3 regions of the Streptomyces sp. 3MP-14 genome follow, and region 2 is predicted to be linked to each of the others. Evidence: riboswitches for the same ligand, from Rfam matches in the RefSeq annotation. Region 2 holds a riboswitch; each other region holds the start of a gene.
What was found. Region 2 has a riboswitch for S-adenosylmethionine ahead of FH609_RS03870 (aminotransferase class V-fold PLP-dependent enzyme). Riboswitches for the same ligand answer to the same signal wherever they lie in the genome.
Positions count from the first base shown of each region.

Region 1: it holds a riboswitch for S-adenosylmethionine, as region 2 does, so the genes downstream of both, FH609_RS20105 (peroxidase-related enzyme) here and FH609_RS03870 (aminotransferase class V-fold PLP-dependent enzyme) in region 2, are expected to answer to the same signal.
Region 3: it holds a riboswitch for S-adenosylmethionine, as region 2 does, so the genes downstream of both, thrC (threonine synthase) here and FH609_RS03870 (aminotransferase class V-fold PLP-dependent enzyme) in region 2, are expected to answer to the same signal.

Region 1 covers NZ_VDLZ02000012.1:67,694-70,959, forward strand. Annotated here, with positions in the region: gene FH609_RS20105 (peroxidase-related enzyme) at 128-1,333, opposite strand; SAM riboswitch class IV at 1,448-1,556, opposite strand; gene FH609_RS20110 (hypothetical protein) at 1,669-2,385, opposite strand; gene FH609_RS20115 (hypothetical protein) at 2,499-2,876, opposite strand; gene FH609_RS20120 (GntR family transcriptional regulator) at 3,039-3,266, shown strand, end outside.
Region 2 covers NZ_VDLZ02000002.1:352,274-355,539, reverse strand. Annotated here, with positions in the region: gene FH609_RS03885 (helix-turn-helix domain-containing protein) at 1-240, shown strand, start outside; gene FH609_RS03880 (dihydrofolate reductase family protein) at 322-876, shown strand; gene FH609_RS03875 (hypothetical protein) at 1,180-1,731, shown strand; SAM riboswitch class IV at 1,847-1,964, shown strand; gene FH609_RS03870 (aminotransferase class V-fold PLP-dependent enzyme) at 2,100-3,266, shown strand, end outside.
Region 3 covers NZ_VDLZ02000023.1:62,518-65,783, reverse strand. Annotated here, with positions in the region: gene FH609_RS29085 (MoaD/ThiS family protein) at 319-600, opposite strand; gene thrC (threonine synthase) at 597-1,922, opposite strand; SAM riboswitch class I at 1,938-2,077, opposite strand; gene FH609_RS29075 (glucosyl-3-phosphoglycerate synthase) at 2,294-3,259, shown strand.

The DNA of each region.
Region 1 (3,266 bases), on a different contig from region 2:
CGTTTCGGGATCGTTCGTTTCGGGGTCGTTCGTTTCGGGGTTGTTCGCTCGGGGGGCGTTCGCTTGGGGTGCCGGCCTGGCGGGACGGCCGGGGCGGGCGGCTGCGGGCAGGCCAGGCGGACCCGGGTCAGGGCCGGGGCGTCGCCGTCGTCGTCGGGTCGTCCGGCCAGTAGGGGTCGCCGAGGCTGAGCATCAGCCGGTTCGCCCAGGCGAAGAAGGCCGTCGCCGCCACCAGGTCGGTCAGCTCGGCGTCGGTCAGGCCCAGCGCGCGCAGCCGCGCGACGTGCTCGGGGGTGGCGGTCACCGGCGTGGTGGCCAGGGCGGCGGCGAACGCGACGATCGCCGCCCAGCGTTCGTCCTGGCCCTCGGCCAACGGCGCGGTGTCCAGCGGGAGCCAGTCGGCGTCCCGCTCCAGGGCGACCGCGAGCAGCCGGTCCACGTCCTCGGGGCGCTTCGACAGCTGGGCGGACTTGCGGGCGTGCACCGAGGCGCAGTAGACGCAGTCGGTCACCTTGCTGGTCGCGGCGGCGGCCAACTCGCGCTCGGCGCGCGGCAGTCCCTCCCGGGTGGCGAAGATCGCGGCGTCCAGCGCGGTGCGGGCGGCCAGCACGGCGGGCAGCCGGGACAGCAGCCGGAAGTACTCGCCGTTGGTCTTGCCCCGGAACGACGCCTCCTGTTCCTCGGTGAGTTCGTCGGTCGGCACCGGCGGCACCCAGGCCGTCCAGGACAGCAGCTCGCGGGTGTAGGCGACCGGGCGCTCCCGCCCGTTGGCGGCGGTCCGCGCGGTGCTCTTACGGCGGCCGCGCCCGGGCGTGGGGCGCGCCGGCGCCGGCGCGGGGACGACGGGGTGGCCCTGGAGCAGGCGCAGTCCCTGAACGGCGCGGACCTGGAACGCGGTGAACGCCGCCGTCTGGGAGATGGTCACCACGGCGTCCGGTGACCAGCCGGCGGCGACGAGCCGGTCCAGGTCCTCGCGGGTGGCCAACGCGGGGGAGACCGTGACGAGATCGACATGGGCGACGGCGGCGCGCAGCGCCGGGTCGGCGGGCGGGGCGTCGTCCCACAACGTGGGATCGCCGTCTCGCTCCGCGTGGTGGCGCACGAGGTCGTCGAGCCCGTGCCAGCGGGCGGCCAGCGCGGCCAGGCCCCGGCGCACGGGCGCGGGCACCGGCGCGTTCCCCTCGAACAGCGCCTCGCCGGCCGCCTGGGCGCGCTCGATCACCAGCGGTTTCCCGGCGCGGGCCGCCGCGATCCGCTCGTTCAGGCCGGCCAACCGGCCGATGTCGTCGGCCACTTGGCCGGCCACGGCCTTCGTCTCGGGGGTGGTGCTCATGGTGTCCGCCTCGTCGTGCTCGGTCGCTGGGCGGCCGAGAGGGCGGGGCAAACGTGTCGGGTACGTGACGAGAACGCGGCCCAGGGAGCCGAGGACCGGGACGAGTTCTCACGAGGAGCACGCTTGCCGCGTCACCGCGGCCGGGTCGTCGTCCCGGGGGCACCCCACCGTGCAGGAGGGTTGCCGGCCAGCAAGCCGGGACTTGGCGCTGGCACTCTTGACCTGCGGAGCAACCTAGCCCACCCGGACGGCTCCGGGAAAGCCTTTGTCCGAAATATGAGACAACTGTTCACGAAGTGGATACGCCCCAGGCGCCCCAAGGTGTTCCGGGCCGCTCAGTGCCCCAACCAGGGGAAGCCCAACGGCTCGGCCGCCGCCATCGCCAGCAACTCCTCGTCGTCGTGCGGCAGGACCTGCCCCAGGAACGGAAAGTCCGCCGGCTCCACCGCGATCCGCGCCACCGGCCGCACCGGCCGGGGACAGACCGCCTGCGCCGGCCGCACCCGGACGCCGCGCGCCACCATCGGGGCCTGAAGCTCGAACCCGTCGGGCGGCAGCAGATACACGCTGCCCGCCCGCCAGGGGCGCCGCGCCAGCACCTCGGCGGTGAGCGAGAAGTAGTAGAACGCGGGCGCCGGAGGCCCCAGATCGCCCGGCCGCGCGCCCATGCTGCTCATGAGAAACCGGTGGCGCTCCCGGTCCACCGTGGCGAAGAACATCGGCCAGATGCCGTCCGCCGCCGCGTAGACCCCGGGGCGGCTGCCCAACTCCGAGTCGTCCTCGGGCTGTCGCGGCTCCAGCACCCGGATGTCCGGATCGCCGCTGCCGTGCAGCAGCAGCCCACCGACGTCCACGGCGTGGCAGAGGAACCGCCACTTCGGCGCGGCCAGCCGGTACTCGATCACCGGCACCGCCCCACCCGGCCCCGGCCGCCCCAACCCCGCCAACAGCCGGTCAAACCCCGCGACGACCCCCCGCCCGGGCCCCACCCCCGCCGGCCGCGCCAACCACGGCGGCGGAAGCTCCGCTGACGACAACGCCTCACTGGCCATCTGCCCGACTCTACGGCGAACCGCCCGGCGGGCGGCAGCCCACGACGGGTTGGGCGCGAACCGCACGCTCGGACCGGGCGCGGGCGCGCCGTCCGGGAGCGCGCCGGCTGAGTTCACCGGAGCGAACGCCCGACGTCGATACGCTGGAAGCGACGGGCCTTCTCCACACGTCCCCCGCCCGTCAGGTCGAGAACCAACTGCCCACCGCGCCACACCCCTTGGACGGTGATGCGGGCCTCGTTGACATGGCTCCGGGTCGTGAACGACAGCCGTCCGCCGCTGACGGCGTAGGTGGAGCGGTGCACGCCGCGCTGGGCGGTGCCCGGCCGCAGCCAGCCCTCGATCGCGGCGGCCTGGTCGGGCCCGGGGGCCGGCTTGACCAACACGTCGAGGACCGTTCCATCCGCAAAGAAACGGAACACCTGTATGTCGGAGGCGAAGATGCCCTCGACGCGCGGGAGGCGGCCACGGCCGCGTCGGGTGGGCGACATGGTGACAGTGTCCCGGCCGGCCGAACCACACGCGCGTGGACCGGCCCGCCGTACCCGCCCCCGCCCCTCTCCCACCCCAAGAACAGGTCACCCATTGGGACTTGACATGCCGCCGCCCCTTCCACCACCCTTTCACTACTCAATTAATGAAAGGGTGGTTGGGTGATCGAGTACCGGATCGACCGGAGGACCGGGGTGGCCACCTACCTCCAGATCGTCCAGCAGACGAAGCAGGCCCTGCGGCTCGGCCTGTTGGAGCCCGGCGACCAGCTGCCCACCGCCCGCGAGGTCGTCGAGGCGACCGCCATCAACCCGAACACCGTGCTCAAGGCCTATCGCGAACTGGAGCGCGAGGGCCTGGTGGAGGCCAGGCGCGGCCTCGGCACGTTC
Region 2 (3,266 bases):
TCGACCGGGCTGACCCGGGGCGCGATCCGGCAGATCGAACGGGCGCGGGAGGCGGCGCTGCTGATCCAGGGCGGCGCGCCGGCGGGCGAGGTGGTGCACCGGCTGGGGTACTTCGACCAGCCGCATCTGGCCCGTTCGTTGAGCCGCTTCGTCGGGCGTACCGCCACTCAGCTCAGTGCGCGGACCGAGGAGGAGGCGATGTCGCTTCCGTACAAGACCGGGCCGCTCGACTCGGCCTAGCCTCCCTGTCGTGGCCATCGGGGCCACCCGGAACGCGGGCGCCGCCCGGACGACGTTCCGGACACAGAGAGGTGCGTCATCGTGCGCAAGCTTGTCTCCTGCCTGTTCGTCTCCCTCGATGGCGTGGCCGAGTCGCCCGACCAGTGGCAGTTCGCCTTCGACGAGGAGATGGGCCAGGTGCTGACCGAGTCGTTGGAGAGCAACGACGCGATCCTGATGGGCGCGGTCACCTTCACCGAGTGGGCCGGCTACTGGCCGACGGTGACCGAGGGCGAGGACGTCGACTTCGCCAACTGGATCAACGGCTCCCCCAAGTACGTGGTCTCCAGCACGCTCAGCGACGTCTCCGACTGGTCCAACAGCCAGCTGCTGAAGGGCGATCTGGCCAAGGCCGTCAACGAGTTGAAGGCCGGCGAGGGCAAGGGCATCTCGGTCGCCGGCAGCCCCCGGCTGGTCGCATCCCTGCTGGCGGCGGACCTGCTGGACGAGTTGGTGCTGCTGATCCACCCGGTGGTCGCCGGCGAGGGCCGCAGGCGGCTGTTCCCGGACGACGCGCCCCTGAAGAAGCTGACGCTGGTGAGCGCGCGGCCCACCAGCAGCGGCGTGGTCATCGCCACCTACCGGCCGGAGCGCTGAGCGCGGCGGGACGACGGACGCGGGGTCACGCGGGCACGGGGGCACGCGGGCGGGAAAGGGCGCGGGAAAGGGGGGCCGCGCATTTCCCGCCCGCGGCTCTCTCCTCATTAACACGGGCCGCTTTCCCCGGACTTTCTCGACGCCCTCCGAGACTTTCTCCGGACTTTCTCGCTGCTTTCTTCGAGACGAATCGGTAACCGTTTCCGACCATGCGCGCATTCGATTTGCGATTTCCTTGCGGGGCTCACTAACGTCGGGCAGCGACAGCCCTTCCCACATACAGTGACAACGGGGGAAACACCTGTGCGTGCACGAATTCGCCTCATTTCCGTGGTGGCCGCGCTCGCGGCCGGCGCGGTGCTCACGAGCTGCGGTGACGACGACGAGGGCGGTGGCGGCGGCCTGCCCGGGGCCGGCGGCGGACTGCCGGACTTCGAGATGAACGAGGAGCTGGAGCTGGACACCACCGGCGGCTTCGGCGACGGGGGCGCCGAGGGCGACGGCGCCCCCGACGCGGAGGGCCTTCCCGACCCGGGGGCCGGCGGGGGCGACCCCGCCTGGTTCGCCCGCTGGGAGGCCAACGGCGCCACGCTCTACACCACGGCCGACGGCGTTCTCTACGGCAACCCGGGAACGGGCGAGACCTGCCGGCAGAGCGTCGGGGTGCAGGGCGCGCTCGACTGGGAGCCGGTGTTCTTCATGTGCCAGGGCACGGCGGCGAGCGTGACGCTGCGGCTCAGCGGGGACACCATGGCCATCGAATGGGGCGACCGCACCGAGGAGTTGACCAGGGCGGAGAGCCTGGACGGCCAGACCGTGGATCTCGACTCCCTGGAGTCCACGATCCTCAACTGAGGCGGCGCCGGCCGTCTGGGCCGGCGGGAGAACCCCCGGACGTCGGCGGCGTCCGGGGGTTCCGGCCTGGCCCGACTACCGCGCGCGGCGCGGTGTGTGGCAGACTGCCGGCCAAGGTCACGAGTGACAGCGCCACAGGGCCCCGGCCCGCTGTCCGGCAACCCTCCGTCGCGGCGGGGTGCCCCGGGTGATGACCGGGCCGTGGACAGCAGGGTCCATGGCAAGTGCGGCCTCTCGGGAGTCACTCATGCGTCAGCGAATGCGCTAGGAGCCGTCGGCTCCTCCCTCTGGTTATCGGTTATCGGTCACGGCCGGCTCGTTCCGCCGTGGCGTCTCTCAACCCGTCGAGTTCCGCCGGAGACAGCGTCATGCCCACTCACACCGCGCCCCGCCCTGCCACCACTCCCTCCGTTCCGCCGCCCTCCCCCGCCTCCCCCGTTGATGATTCGCACGCCGTGCTCAGCGCGGCGGTCACCGCGCCGCTTCTCGGCGGTGGCGAGATCGGCTACGCGGCGCTGGACTACGCCGCCAGCGCCCCGGTGCTGCGCCGGGTCTGGGATGAGGTCGCCGCCTACGCGCCGTACTACGGCAGCGTGCACCGGGGCGCCGGTCATCTCTCCCGGCTGTCCACCGAGCTGTTCGAGCGCGCCCGGGCGACGGTCGCCGCGTTCCTCGACTGCCGCGCGGACGACCGGCTGGTCTTCACCCGTTCCACCACCGACTCGTTGAACCTGCTGGCGGCCGCGCTGCCCGCCGGCACGCGGGTGTTCGTCTTCGAGTCCGAGCACCACGCGGCGCTGCTGCCCTGGGCCCGGCACGGCCACCGGGTCGACTGTCTGCCGACGCCGCGCGACCCCCAACAGGCCGTGCGCGCGGTCGAGTCGGCGCTGGCGGCGGCCCCCGAGGGGCCGAGACTGCTGTGTGTCACCGGCGCGTCCAACGTGACCGGCGAGCTGTGGCCGGTGCGGGAACTGGCCGCCGTCGCGCACCGACACGGCGCCCGGATCGTGCTGGACGCGGCGCAGTTGGTGCCGCACCGGCCGGTGAGCGTCGCCGACTGGGACGTGGACTGGCTGGCGTTCTCCGGGCACAAGCTGTACGCGCCGTTCGGCGCCGGCGTGCTCGCCGGGCGGGCCGACTGGCTGGACGCCGCCGCGCCCTATCTCGCCGGCGGCGGCGCGACCCGCGTGGTCGCGGCCGACCCGGCCGAGGGCGTGCGGGTGACCTGGGCGGAGGACGAGGCGCGGCACGAGGCGGGTTCGCCGAACGTGATCGGCGCCTTCGCCATCGCCGCGGCCTGCCGGGCGCTCACCGAGGGCGCGGGCTACGGCGCGCTGGAGGCGCGGGAGCGGGAGCTGCTGTCGGCGCTGCGCGCCGGCCTGGCGGCGCTGCCGGCGGTGGCCGAACTGTCGCTGTTCGGGTCGGAGTCGGAGCGGGTGGCGGTGGTGTCGTTCACGGTGCGGGGCTGGGAGAGCGAGGCGTTGGCGCGGGCGCTGTCGGAGCGGTACGGGATCGGGGTGCGGTCCGGGATGTTC
Region 3 (3,266 bases), on a different contig from region 2:
AATGTATCTGGACGGACGCCCAGTGCAACAGGTCATTCGGCAGGGAATTCTCGCCACGCCAGAACGGGCAAATCCCGCGAACGCGCTGGAAGTTGAGCATTTCGCAGCGGGTGTTTCTGGCCAACCCGACAATTGGTGCAACAATTTCCGGCACATAATTTGCGCGCGGGTCCCGCATTCATATGCGACTGGCACGATTTCGGCACCGGAACGCTGCCACTCTAGCGTTCCGCCGCAGGCCACCGCCCCACGACCCCGCAGGTCATGGGGCGGTGGGGCGGTTCGGGGAGAACGGCGAAGTGGCCTCGGGAGGGCCGCTCAGCGGGCGCCGCCGGCGACGGCCGGGATGATCGAGACGCCGGCGCCATCGGGGGTCGGGGTGGCCAGTCCCTCGGTGAAGCGGACGTCGTCGTCGTTCACGTAGACGTTGACGAACCGTCGCAGCTTGCCGTCCTCGTCCAGGACCCGGGCCGCGATGCCCTGGTGGTTGCGGTCGAGGTCGGCGAGCACCTCCTGGAGCGTCCCGCCCTCGGCGGTCACCTCGGAGCGCCCGTCGGTGTAGGTGCGAAGGATGGTGGGGATGCGGACGGTGACACTCATGCCAGGCCAGCCTCTCGGAAGGAGTCGAGGTTCGGACGGATGGTCGCGGAGGGACCGGTGGTGCCGGCCACCGCGTCCAGGGTCTTGAGGCCGTCGCCGGTGTTGAGGACCACGGTGGTCGCCGCCGGGTCCAGCACGCCGGCGGCCAGCAGCTTGCGCGTGACGCCCACGGTGACCCCGCCGGCGGTCTCGGCGAAGATGCCCTCCGTCCTGGCCAGCAGCTTGATGGCGGCCACGATCTGCTCGTCGTCGACGTCCTCGACGGCGCCGCCGGTGCGGCGGGCGATGTCCAGGACGTAGGGCCCGTCGGCCGGGTTGCCGATGGCGAGGGACTTGGCGATGGTGTCCGGCTTGACCGGGCGGACCACGTCGTGGCCGTCCTTGAAGGCGCGGGAGACCGGCGAGCAGCCCTCGGCCTGAGCGCCGAAGATCTTGTACGGGCGGTCCTCGACGAGGCCGAGCTGGATCAGCTCCTTCAAACCCTTGTCGATCTTGGTCAGTTGCGAACCTGAGGCGATCGGAATCACCAGCTGGTCGGGCAGTTTCCAACCCAACTGCTCGCAGATCTCGTAGGCCAGCGTCTTGGAACCCTCGGCGTAGTACGGCCGGAGGTTCACGTTGACAAAGCCCCAGCCCTCCCCGATCGGATCGCCGATCAGCTCGCTACAGAAGCGGTTGACGTCGTCGTAGGTGCCCTCGATGGCGACCAGTTCGCCGCCGTAGACGGCCGCCATCACGACCTTGCCCTGCTCCAGGTCGTGCGGGATGAACACGCAGGACCGCAGGCCGGCACGGGCGGCGGCGGCGCCGACGGCGCCGGCCAGGTTGCCGGTGGACGAGCAGGAGAGGGTGGTGAACCCGAAGGCGCGCGCCGCCTCCACGGCGTTCGCGACCACCCGGTCCTTGAACGAGTGCGTCGGGTTGCCCGAGTCGTCCTTGATGTGCAGCTCGCCGGTGATGCCCAGCTCGGCCGCGAGGCGGTCGGCGCGCACCAGCGGGGTGCAGCCCGGGTTGAGGTTCGGGTGCTCGGCCACGTCGGCCGGCACGGGCAGCAGCGGCGCATAGCGCCAGATGTTGTTCGGCCCGGCGGCTATGCGCGCGCGCAGGGCCTCCGGGCCTTCGGTGGGAAAGTCATAGGCGATCTCCAGCGGGCCGAAACAGGACGTACACGCGAAGATCGGGCCGAGCGGGAAGCGTTCGCCACACTCGCGACAGGAGAGCGCGGTGGCGGGGCCGAGATCGACCTGCGCTCCGTTCGTTCCGTTCGCGGCGGTCGCTCCGGAAGCGGTGTCGGGGTGGTCACCCGAGGTCAGCACAGACATGGCTACGAGGCCCTCTCCTCATCTTCCCCGGGCGACTCTCGCCACGGGACGGAATTGGCACCTGCCCCACCGGAGAGCCTCGCGTCGTCACGAGATCCGGTGGAAGGGTTGCCGGGGCTTCAACGGGCCGTTCCCTCTGCCCCTCTGGATGAGCGGTATGCGGTTGTCAACGCGGTCCCGATATGCGGAGGACACCTGCGCTGTTCGAGACTGTAACGGACAGCCCGCACAATGGCTCGGGCCGTCCGATCCGCGAGACGACCCGAGGGGGTGGCCAGAAAACCCGGCGGCAACGGGTTGGGGCACCCCAGAAAGGGGCAGACGCGGCCATACAGGTGATTACGTGGCCAAATCGAACAGGAGCGACATTCGTGCTGGAAGAGGCAGAGAAGTGGCTGAGCCGCCGGTCCTGGGCCGTCACTGACCGCTCGATGCCGCAACTGCTGAACGCCAAGCGGGCAGCGGGGGCGGCCGGCAGCATCAGCGTGGTCCTCCCCGCGCTCAACGAGGAGGCCACGGTGGGTGCCATCGTGGAAGCGCTGCGGCGCGACCTGATGGAGGACGTGCCACTGATCGACGAGCTGCTCGTGGTGGACTCCGGGTCCACCGACCGCACCTCCGAGGTGGCGGCCGCGGCAGGCGCGAAGGTCGTGCACCGGGACGAGATCCTGCCGCGCGTGCCGACGATGCCGGGCAAGGGCGAGGTGCTCTGGCGGTCGCTGCTGGCGACCACCGGCGAGATCGTCTGCTTCGTGGACGCGGACCTGCGGGAGTTCGACTCGCGCTTCGTCTCGGGCACCATCGGCCCGCTGCTCACCGAGCCCGAGGTGCAGCTGGTCAAGGCCATGTACGACCGGCCGCTCGGCGACAAGCCGTCGGGCGCGCGCCAGGGCGGACGGGTCACGGAGCTGGTCGCCCGGCCGCTGCTCAACCTGCACTGGCCGCAGCTGGCCGGCGTGGTCCAGCCGCTGGGCGGCGAGTACGCGGCCCGCAGGTCGCTGCTGGAACGGCTGCCGTTCCCCGTCGGCTACGGCGTCGAGCTGGGCCTGCTGATCGACACGCTCAACCTGGCGGGCCTGGACGCGGTCGGCCAGGTGGACGTCGGCGAGCGCAAGCACCGCCACCAGGACGGGCAGGCGCTGGGCCGGATGTCCGCCGCGATCATGCGGACCGCGCAGTGCCGGCTGCCGGGCAACGTGCTGCCGACGCGGCTGGGCCTGACCCAGTTCCAGCGCACCGAGGACGGCGGCTTCACGCCGGAGACCCACCCGATCCTGGCCGACGAGCGCCCCCCGATGTCCACCATCCCGGAGTACGCCGCCCGCCAGGCGGCGTGAGGCGGCC